3 regions of the Roseateles sp. P5_E11 genome follow, and region 1 is predicted to be linked to each of the others. Evidence: riboswitches for the same ligand, from Rfam matches in the RefSeq annotation. Region 1 holds a riboswitch; each other region holds the start of a gene.
The links. A riboswitch is a leader RNA that binds a small molecule or an ion and turns the genes downstream of it on or off. The one in region 1 is predicted to bind cyclic di-GMP.
Positions count from the first base shown of each region.

Region 2: linked by a shared signal. The riboswitch ahead of ACXJKR_RS10875 (hypothetical protein) and the one ahead of ACXJKR_RS04640 (S53 family peptidase) in region 1 are both predicted to bind cyclic di-GMP.
Region 3: linked by a shared signal. The riboswitch ahead of ACXJKR_RS00795 (S8 family serine peptidase) and the one ahead of ACXJKR_RS04640 (S53 family peptidase) in region 1 are both predicted to bind cyclic di-GMP.

Region 1 is NZ_JBFUMO010000033.1:5,837-9,105, reverse strand. It holds gene ACXJKR_RS04640 (S53 family peptidase) at 1-1,330, opposite strand, end outside; cyclic di-GMP riboswitch class I at 1,380-1,466, opposite strand; gene ACXJKR_RS04635 (ATP-binding protein) at 1,630-3,269, opposite strand, start outside.
Region 2 is NZ_JBFUMO010000110.1:3,509-6,777, forward strand. It holds gene ACXJKR_RS10865 (flavin reductase family protein) at 1-423, shown strand, start outside; gene ACXJKR_RS10870 (SRPBCC family protein) at 511-957, shown strand; gene ACXJKR_RS10875 (hypothetical protein) at 1,108-1,932, opposite strand; cyclic di-GMP riboswitch class I at 2,027-2,117, opposite strand; gene ACXJKR_RS10880 (hypothetical protein) at 2,250-3,269, opposite strand, start outside.
Region 3 is NZ_JBFUMO010000004.1:22,694-25,962, reverse strand. It holds gene ACXJKR_RS00795 (S8 family serine peptidase) at 1-1,467, opposite strand, end outside; cyclic di-GMP riboswitch class I at 1,580-1,670, opposite strand; gene ACXJKR_RS00790 (B12-binding domain-containing radical SAM protein) at 1,956-3,269, shown strand, end outside.

The sequences.
Region 1 (3,269 bases):
AGAGGGCGGCGTGAGGCTGGCCGAGCAGGGCCTTGCTGGCGGCGGCGCGCATCGCGTTGGCCACGGCCAGCAGGCCGGCCCATTGCGGCGTGGCCAGGCTGGTGCCGCCGGCGCTGACCCAGCGCGTCGTCGTCGTGCCCTGTGCAATCAGCGCCACGTACTGGCCGGAGTTGGGGTCGGCGTTGAAGGCGACGTCGGCGACGGCGCGCTTGGCGTAGCCGCCGATGGTGCCGCTCTGGTAGCTGGGCAGGGCCACATAGGCGCTGGTGCCGCCGCCGGTGCCGGTCCAGGTGGTTTCGCTGCGCGCACCGCTGCTGTAGCTCAGCGTGGTGCCGCCGACGGCCACGACGCGGGTCGATACCGAAGGCCAGGACACGGCCGCGCCGTTGTCACCGGTGGCGGCCAGGTAACTCATGCCGGCGGTGGCGAAGGCGCTGTCATAGCTCGACGTCCAGCTGCCCTCGGCGGCGCCGAAGCTCATGGACACGACGCCGGCGCCCATCTTGTTGGCCAGGGCCACGGCCTTGGACAGGCTGCCGACGCCGGCATCCGGCGCTTCGATGAGGACGAGGCGCGCCAGCGGTGCCGTCGCGTGGGCCCATTGCACGTCCAGCGCAATCTCGGTGGCCCAGCCGCTGTCATAGGCGGGCGCCGTGGCGGTCAGGGCGCCGGCGGTCGTGCTGTAGGCAATGACCAGCTCGCAGCTGGACGCGGAGGCTTTGGCCAGCGGCAGGCTGGCGTTGGCAGCCAGGATGCGCGAGCTGCAGGTCGGCAGCGCGAACTTGGTGTTGAAGGCGGCCAGTTCGGCGGCGATGTTGGGGTCGTGCTTGGCGTTGACGATGTAGATGGTCTGGCCGGCGCCGAGCTGGGCGGCCTGGGCGGCGGTCAGGCCGGCGGTGCTGGCGGGCAGGGCCGGCTGCGCGTAGGCGGCGCGGATCTGTGCCGGCGTATAGGTCGTCACCGCAGTGGACGTCGCCATCGGGGCGGCTTCGCCTGCACCCGCCGCGAAGGCGCGAGGCCGCATGGCGTCGTCCAGGCGGTCGCGTGTCAGGCCTTGGGTGGCGACACCGGCCAGGGCGTTGCTGCGGTGGGGTGCGGCACCGTTGTCGGGTTCTTCGAGATCGACGGCGGCGGTGTGGAAGCTGGGCTGAGCCTCGACACTGGCGGCGGCGCCATCGGCAAGATCAACGGTCAGGTTGATGACCGAGGCCGCCTCGCTGACCTGGACGGTCGGGCTGTCGCTGCTGCCACCGCCACAAGCGGTGAGGGCCGCGGCGGTCAGCAGGCTGAGGGTCCAGGAAGTCCAGGAGACAGGGCGGGTACTGCGCATGGCCGGGTTCTCGTACGAAGGAGGGCCACGCCGATCAAGACCTGCCGGTCTTGGCGGCCCCGCTGCCGTGGCGCTTGCGCGCTGTAGGCCGGTGGCTTTGCGTCCCCGCCTTTCGACGGGTTTGCCCTCTGGGTTGTGAAACAGGTTCAGTCTAGGCGCCGGGGTGCCGAGATACGGGGCCCGACAAAGGCGCTGCGTGACTTCTGACTCGGCGGGCAGCGCGAGCTTTCGATGCCGCCAGTCTGCGTTTCGTGAGTTACTGCCCTGTGGTTGCTTTGTGTCACGCAGGACACAAAAGCTCAGGCGGGCTGCGGCGGGTGCAGTGGGATCCAGACCGTGAAGCGCGTGCCGACGCCGGGTTGGGAATCCACTTCGATGCGACCGCCGTGCTTTTGCACGATGGAAAAAGACAGGGACAGGCCCAGGCCCGTCCCTTGGCCGACGGGTTTGGTCGTGAAGAAGGGCTCGAAGATGCGCCGCTTGACCTCCTCGCTCATGCCGCTGCCCGTGTCTGCGATCTCGATGCGAACCCAGCCATCCTCGGCGCGCGTGGTCAGTGTGATCGTGCCCCGCTCCTTGATGGCATGGGCCGCATTGACGATCAGATTCATGAAGACCTGGTTGAGCTGCGCGGCGATGCAGTGCACCGGGGGCAGCACGGCATAGTCCTTGCGAACCTCGGCCTTGTACTTGACCTCGTTCATGACGACGTTGAGCGTCGAGTCCAGCCCGGCATTGAGGTCGGCGTCCTGCCAATCGGCATGGTCGACGCGCGAGAAGTCCTTGAGGTCCTGCACGATCTTCTTGACCCGCGACAGCCCCTCCTCGCTCTCGTCGAGCAACTGGGGCAGGTCCTCCTGCACGAAGCTCAGGTCGACGGCGGCATCCACCCGGTCCAGCTCTTCTCGCACATCGCCCGGCAGCGCGTCGGCCGGCGTCTTCCTCAGCAGCGCGAGCAACGCGAAGACAGGTTGGACATAGCCGCGCAGCGAGCCGAGGTTGGAGCTGACAAAGCCGATCGGGTTGTTGATCTCGTGGGCCACACCGGCGGCGAGCTGGCCGATGGAGGCCATCTTCTCGGCCTGCAGCAGCTGGTTCTGCGCTTCCTCGAGCCGGTTGTTGGTCTGCTTGATGCGCTCGTAGTTGAGCTCCAGCTCACGCTGCACGCGGCGCACCTCCGTGCGGTCCTGCAGCAGCCACCAGGTGCCCGCTGTCGGCTCCTCGGGGTTGGACACGTAGGCAATGATCTGCACCCACAGCGTGTTGCCGGCCAGCGTGCAGACCTCCATCTCGTGCAGCAGCGAGCCGCCCCGCGACAGCACCGGGATGGCGATCTGGCTCAGCGCTTCGAAGTCTTCATCGCTCTTGAACAGGCGGCGCGTCGGCAGTCCATGGGGCGGGACGTCACCGAGTTCGAACATCTCGATGAACTTCTTGTTGCCGCGCTGGATCAACTGGTTGGACGTCGCGATGATGCCTACCGACGCGTTCTCAAGAAAGGCTTCGAGTTCATGGTGGGTGCTCAGCAACTCGGCCGTGCGGTCCGCGATCATGTTCTCGAGTTCGTTGCGATGGCGGCGGAGTTCGTCCTCGGCCTGGCGCCGTCGCGTGATGTCCTGGAGTGTCTCGATGGCGCCGACGACTTCGCCGTGGGCATCGACCAGCGGGGCGGCCGTGAAGTAGAGCCAGCGCCCTTCCCGGCCGAAATTGGGGAAGTAGCCCTCGACCTCGTAGGCGTTGGCGATGTGCGGCGAGGGTTGGCAGTGCCGGCCGTACAGGCGCTGGCGCTCCTGCTCGACATTGCCGTCCAGGATCAGGTCGACCAGCAGCGGCCTGGCTTCGGGGTAGAAGGCGCGCCAGGTGTCGTCGCGGCCCAGCATCTCGGAGGCGTCGCGGCCGGTGAGCTGGGCACACGAGGCGTTCCAGTGCGTGACGCGGT
Region 2 (3,269 bases), on a different contig from region 1:
ATCGTCACCGTTCGCGCTGCGGACGGCGGCCTGGTCGGCCTCACCGCCAATTCCTTCAACTCCGTGTCCTTGGACCCGCCCCTGGTGCTGTGGAGCCTGGCGCGCCGCGCCGGCTCCATGCCGGTGTTCTCGCATGGCTCGCATTACGCCATCAACATCCTCGCGGCCGACCAGAAGGAGCTGGCCCAGCGCTTCGCGACGCGTGACATCGATCGCTTCGCCGGCGTGGCCTGGCACGAGGGCGCGGGCGGCGCGCCGGTGCTGGAGGGGGCTGCTGCCGTCTTCGAATGCGCCAACCGCAGCCGTTACGAGGAGGGCGACCACGTCATCTTCGTCGGCGAAGTCGAGCGTTGCTCGTCCCGGCTCGGCGCTCAGCCGCTGATCTTCCACGGCGGCCGTTATTTCACCGAGTTGCCGATCTAGGGTTTTTTCCGGGTTGGCGTTGTCGATCCGGTCGGGCTCTGATCGTCGTCATGACAGAGGGCCATCCTCTGTCCAACTACGGAACCCATCATGACCAACACCGTCACCCTGCACCGCGTGCTGCGCTGCCCGCCCGATCGCGTCTACCGCGCCTTCACGACACCGGCCGCCATGGCCAAGTGGCTGCCGCCGCATGGCTTTACCGGCACCGTCCACGAGATGGACGCCAAGGTGGGCGGCACATACAAGATGTCGTTCACCAACTTCACGACCGGCGGCGGCCACAGCTTTGGCGGCCGTTACCTGGAACTGGTGCCCGGCCAGAAGCTGCGCTACACGGCGGCTTTCGACGACCCCAACCTGCCCGGCGAGATGACGACGACCGTCGAGCTGCGCGCCGTGTTCTGCGGCACCGAGGTGCACATCAAGCAGGAAGGCATCCCGGCCATGATCCCGGCCGAGGCCTGCTACCTGGGTTGGCAGGAGTCGCTGACCCTGCTGGCCCAGCTGGCCGAGCCGGAAATCAACCAGTAACGTGGTGCGCTCGGGCCGAGCGACGGGCCGCCCCTAACCGGCCCGCCATGGCGATGTGCTTGCGGCTCAATGCCGCCAAGCATCGCCGCCCCCTCGGGGGGCCGGTTAGGCCCGCTCGTGTTCAGCGGAGCGGGACTGGACGAGGGGTCTTTACTTGACGCCTGGTGTCGGCACGATGGCCGCCATCGCGGCCTTGAAGGCGGGGTCGGCCATCAGTGCGTTCCAGGCCGCCATCAGGCTGCCGTAGTCACCGGTCGAGATCTTCTTGGCGTTGATCGCCGTCGTGAGGGCGGCGTTCAGGCGCACGATCTCGGCGTACTTCGCATAGCCCTTGCCCTTGAGCTGGGTTGCCGCGTAGTTGCTGTAGCCCCAGGCGTTGTTGAGGTTGTTCCAGTCGCCCGAGCCGGGCTGGACATAGACGACCGGTGCGGGAGCGGGCGATGGGGCCGGTGCGGGCGGTGCGGCCACGGGTGCCGGAGCTGGTGCCGCGGCGGGCTTGCCGCAGGTGCCGCTCACGTTGATGCGCACCCAGCCCGTGCTCGGCACGCCGTCGACATTGACGACGACTTTCACGTTGTTCGTGCCGGCGAAGAGATAGGGCTGGGTCCAGATCGTCTTGACGACCTTGGGCGTCAGCGCGATTTGCGTGTTCTGCGCGATCAGTGTGTCGTTGCTGTAGATGCGGTTGGTGCTGGTGGCCACGGCCGAGGCGCTGACCTCGTCGTATTTGAAGTTGAAGGCGCAGCGYCCGAGGCTGGAGATGAAGGCATCCTTCTCGCTGACGGTGATCTGGGGCATGGCGCCCGTGGCCGTGCCGTTGGCGGCGACGAGCATGGGCGCGGCCTGGGCGAGGACGGTCTGGCCGTCGCTCTTGACGATGCGCACGAGGCCGGTGAGCTGGGCCGTCGGGRCGGCGGCGAAGCTGGCCTGGGCGAACAGGGCGAGGGCAGCGAAGGCAATGGRTTGGTACTTCATGGCGTGGTCTTTCGGGTTGATGCAAAGGGTGGGGCTACTGGGCAGTAGCCGGCACCTCCCCGTGTGCCACGCTGCGGACATGTCCTTGTCCGCCCAGGGCGGCCCCGCTGTCTTTTGCTCCTGTCAGAGCACGAAGACCGGTGGCTTTGCGTCCCCGCCTTTCGACGGGTTTGCCGACTGCATGGGACGCAGTGTGCGGATGTAAGCCGTGTTTTGTCCGTGCGTCAGTTCACGAACCGAGACCCCCGCCCGGCGAGCGGCGCGAGGCCCGCGACGAGCGGTTTTTGAAGCTTGCGGCGGGCTTGCGCCGAGCGTTTTCAGCTCAAGCGACCGGCCGGCAAGGCCGTTGGCGCAGCGCTCAGCGTGCGCCAGCGCCATGCGCCCAGCGCGGCGCTGAGCGCAACACTGATGCCTGCCAGCAGAGGCAGCGGCGCGCCCAGATCCTTTTGCAGCAGGAACATGCCCCAGCCCATCAGCATGAAGGCCAGGATGGGCACGACGGTGGTCCAGGCCGTGGGCGACTTCATGCGCGAAGGCGCGCGCAGCAGCCAGCCGGTGCTCAGTGGCAGGGCGCCAAAGGCCAGGCACAGCAGTGCGGCATTGTTCGCGGCCCAGGCCAGCAGGCCCAGGCCGGCGGTCGTCAGCGCCCAGGCAACCAGGGCGTGGCGCAACTGCATCAGCGCAACCGCGCGGTTCAGCGCCTCTCCCTGCGGCAGGCCTGGCAGCAGCCGCATCAGGGCCTGTTCGCGGCGGCTGTGCCAGAGCATGTTGGGCAGGGTGAAGCAAGGGTTGAAGCCGATGCTCGCCAGGCCGATGGCCATGCCGTAGGCGCCTTTGGTCCAGTTGTCCTGCAGGCCCTGGCCGGCCAGCGCAAACGCGATGAAGAAGCTCAGCGCGGCGATGCCCACGGCCATCACGGCGCCCAGGCTCTGGTGCAGCCAGTGCTGCCGGCCATGCAGCACGATCTCGGCGCGGCGCATGGCGCTCTGGCCCGTCGGTTCGGCCTGCGCGACGACATGGCGCTGCCAGGCCGACACGGCGAGCGCAAAAGGCTGGCTCAGCCATTCGCCCACCCGGCCGAAGGCGGCGGCACCGGCGTATTTGCCCTGCATGCTGTCCTCGGCGGCGCGGCGCATGCGGCCCAGGCGGGCATAGGCCTCGGCGTGGGCCGCGTCGCCCCTGCCGAACAGCCGCGTGAGCGACCAGCCCAGGGCCAGCAGGCTCAGCGCGAGCACGGACAGCGGCTGGGCCAGCCACAGCTCGCGCAGCGCGGTGCCCAGAGGCGCCAGCCGCCGGTCCAGTCCGGTGCCGAAGAACAGCACCGGCCCGATGGAGAT
Region 3 (3,269 bases), on a different contig from region 1:
CGCGGTGTACTGCAGGATCGCCTTCACCAACGGGGGCGTCAGGCCGGGGTTGGCCTGCAACATCAGGGCCACGGTACCGGACACCACCGGCGCAGCGACCGAAGTGCCGCTCAGGTCCATCAGCTCGCGGCCCCGCGGCTGCGCCGTGCCGCCGTAGGGCGCCGACAGCGAGGGGAAGTCCGTGGCGAGCGTGCTGCCGGCCGCCATCGGGCCGACGATGCGATTGCCCGGAGCCACCAGGTCCGGCTTGAGCAGGTTGTCGGCGACGCGGCGCCCGTCGGGCAGGAACAGGCCGCCGCGGGTGGGCCCGCGGGAACTGAAATGGTTGACTGCGTCGTCGCTGCGCGAGGCAGTCGCCTGCGTGTTGGCCGATCCCACGGTGATGACCGAGGGCTCATTGCCCGGCGAGCTGATCGTGCCGTAGCGCTCCTGACCGGAGGCGTCCGTGCCGTAGTTGCCGGCGGCCACGACCACCACGAGGCCGGCTGCACTCGCGCCGCGCAGCGCGCCGCACAGCGGGTCGGTCCGATACGACTCGGTCGAATCGGCGGCAAGGCTCACGTTGAGCACGCGGATGTTTTGCTGCTTCGCATGCGCGATGACCCAGTCGATCCCGGCCAGCACATCGCTCAGCTCGCCTTCGCCGCGGCTGTCAAGCACCTTGACGTCGACCAGCGAGGCCTGGGTGGCGATGCCGCTCGACTCGGGCAGACGCGACGTCGAGCGGCCTGCGGCGACGCCCGCGACATGCGTGCCGTGGCCATACGGATCCGCCCCGCCCGCCGCTTGCTGGCGTTCGTCGAGCGCCGCGTCGGACCGGTCGACGCCGGGCTGCCAGGCGCGGCCCGCGCCGCCTTGCGTCACCTTCTCAAAGTCGACGGCGCGTGCGACCCGCGAACGCTGGCCATCGGTGAACGCGGTGTGGTTCCCAGCGATGCCCGAATCCAGCACGGCGATGGCGACGCCCGAGCCGTCCAGGCCCCGCGCCGCGCCGATCGTGGCGGCACGCACGTCGGCTGCGCCGGTGGAGGCCTCGGTCAGGCTGAACGTGCGGGCCGCGCGCCGGTTCGGCGAGATGCTCTGCACGTCCGGCCGCGCAGCGAGCGCGTCAACCTTGTCAACGGGCAAGGTCACGAAAAGCGCCGGCACCGACTGGTAGCGCCAGTAGACGGTGCCACCCGCCGCCACGACCGCGCGGCGGAGCTCGACCAGCTCGGCGTCCCGCCCGTCGCTGACGACCAGGGTGTGCACGTAGCGGCGACCAGCCAGTTCCTGTTGCCAGCGCTGGCGAGGCGCAGCGGCCGAATCGACGGCCTGGCGCAGATCGGCGGCAATCTTGTCGCGCGGTGCGGCCTGCGCCAGTGCAGGCCACAGCAATGCAGCCAGCGTCAGCAGCAGCGCAAGCGCCGCGTGCAGGCGCCACTCGATCAGAACTACGAATCGAAGAGGGAGCGTGGTGGACTTCATGGACAGCTTTCGTTGTTGCGCTGATTCCTACGCACACGCCCGGTCGGGCGTCGCGCCGCATCCCGGCGACGGAAGAGCTGCCATGTCGACGGCGACCTGCCGGCGGCTTGTCCTTGGCAACCCCGCTGTCGTAACCCGCCAGGCGGGCCTTAGACCGGAAGCTTTGCGACCCCGGCTTTCGCTCGGGTGTGCCTTTGTCATCAGTGAAAAAAATGTATCTGAAGTTGCGGCGTAACGCTGTGAACAAGTGGCGCTTCCGGGTCCGTTCGGCCACCGTTACACATCCATGATCCAGCCTCACAGCGACGCGTGAAACCGGTCAGTTAGGTTGTGAGGCATCGCCCATCCGATCACGCTCCAGCCGCATGGAAGAAGTCAACCTTTTCAAGAGGCCCACGGCGCAGAAGTCGCCGGCTGCCGGCGCCTCGCGCGATGCGAGGCGGTTTGCTCGCCGTGTCGCGCCACGCCACACCGCGACAATCCCGCCCATGCCTCGCCAGCCTCCCCGCGTCCTCTCCGTCATCCCGCCGATGACGCAGCTGAACACGCCCTACCCGTCCACCGCCTACCTGACGGGCTTCCTGCGCTCACGCGGCATCGATGCGCAGCAGGTGGACCTGGCGCTGGCCCTGGTGCTGGAGCTGTTCACACCCACCGGCCTGGCCCAGCTGCATGAAGCCGTGCTGGCCCTGCCCGAAGCCGAGCGCACGCCGCAAACGGCCTGGTTTGCCACCGAGTTCCCGGCAATAGCCGCCGCCACGCCACGCGTCCTCGGCTTCCTGCAGGGGCGCGACCCGACGCTGGCCCATCGCATCAACACCCGTGCCTTCCTGCCCGAAGGCGCACGCTTCGCTTCGCTGGACGCCTATGTCGACGAGGATGGCGGCGACCCGCTCGCCTGGGCGTTTGGCGCCCTCGGCTTGCAGGACCGCGCACGCCATCTCGCCACGCTGTTCCTGAACGACCTCGCCGACGTGCTGCGCGACGCGGTCGATGAACGCTTTGAGTTTGTCCGTTACGCCGAATCCCTCGCCGCGGCGCAGGCTCACTTCGATCCGCTGGCCACCGCCCTGGCCGCACCGCCCAATCTCGTCGACCGCACGCTGCACACCTTGACGCTGGCCGCGCTGGAGCAGCACCAACCCGAGGTCGTGCTGCTGTCCGTGCCTTTCCCTGGTTCGGTCTACGCCGCCCTGCGCATCGCGCAGAGCATCAAGGCCGCGCGGCCCGAGGTCATCTGCGTGCTGGGCGGCGGTTATGTGAACACCGAGCTGCGCGAGCTGGCCGAGCCGCGCGTCTTCGACTTTGTCGACTACGTGACGCTGGACGCCGGCGAGCGGCCACTGCTGGCGCTGCTGGAGCACGTCGCCGGCAAGCGCTCCAAGACGCGCCTGGTGCGTACCTTCTGGCGCGACGGCACGGAGGTCAGGTACACCAACTTCGTCGAGCCCGACATTCCCTTCGATGACGTCGGCACACCGACCTGGGACGGCCTGCCGCTGGACCGCTATCTGTCGCTGCTGGACATGCTCAACCCGATGAACCGGCTCTGGAGCGACGGCCGCTGGAACAAGCTGACCGTGGCGCATGGCTGCTACTGGAAGAAATGCAGCTTCTGCGACGTCAGCCTGGACTACATCTCGCGCTACGAGGCGGCCTCGGCCGAGGTGCTAGTGGACCGCATCGAGGCCATCGTCAAGGAGACGGGCCAGACAGGCTTCCACTTCGTCGACGAAGCCGCGCCGCCCAAGGCGCTCAAGGCCCTGGCCGAAGAGCTGATCCGCCGCGGCGTGGCCATCTCG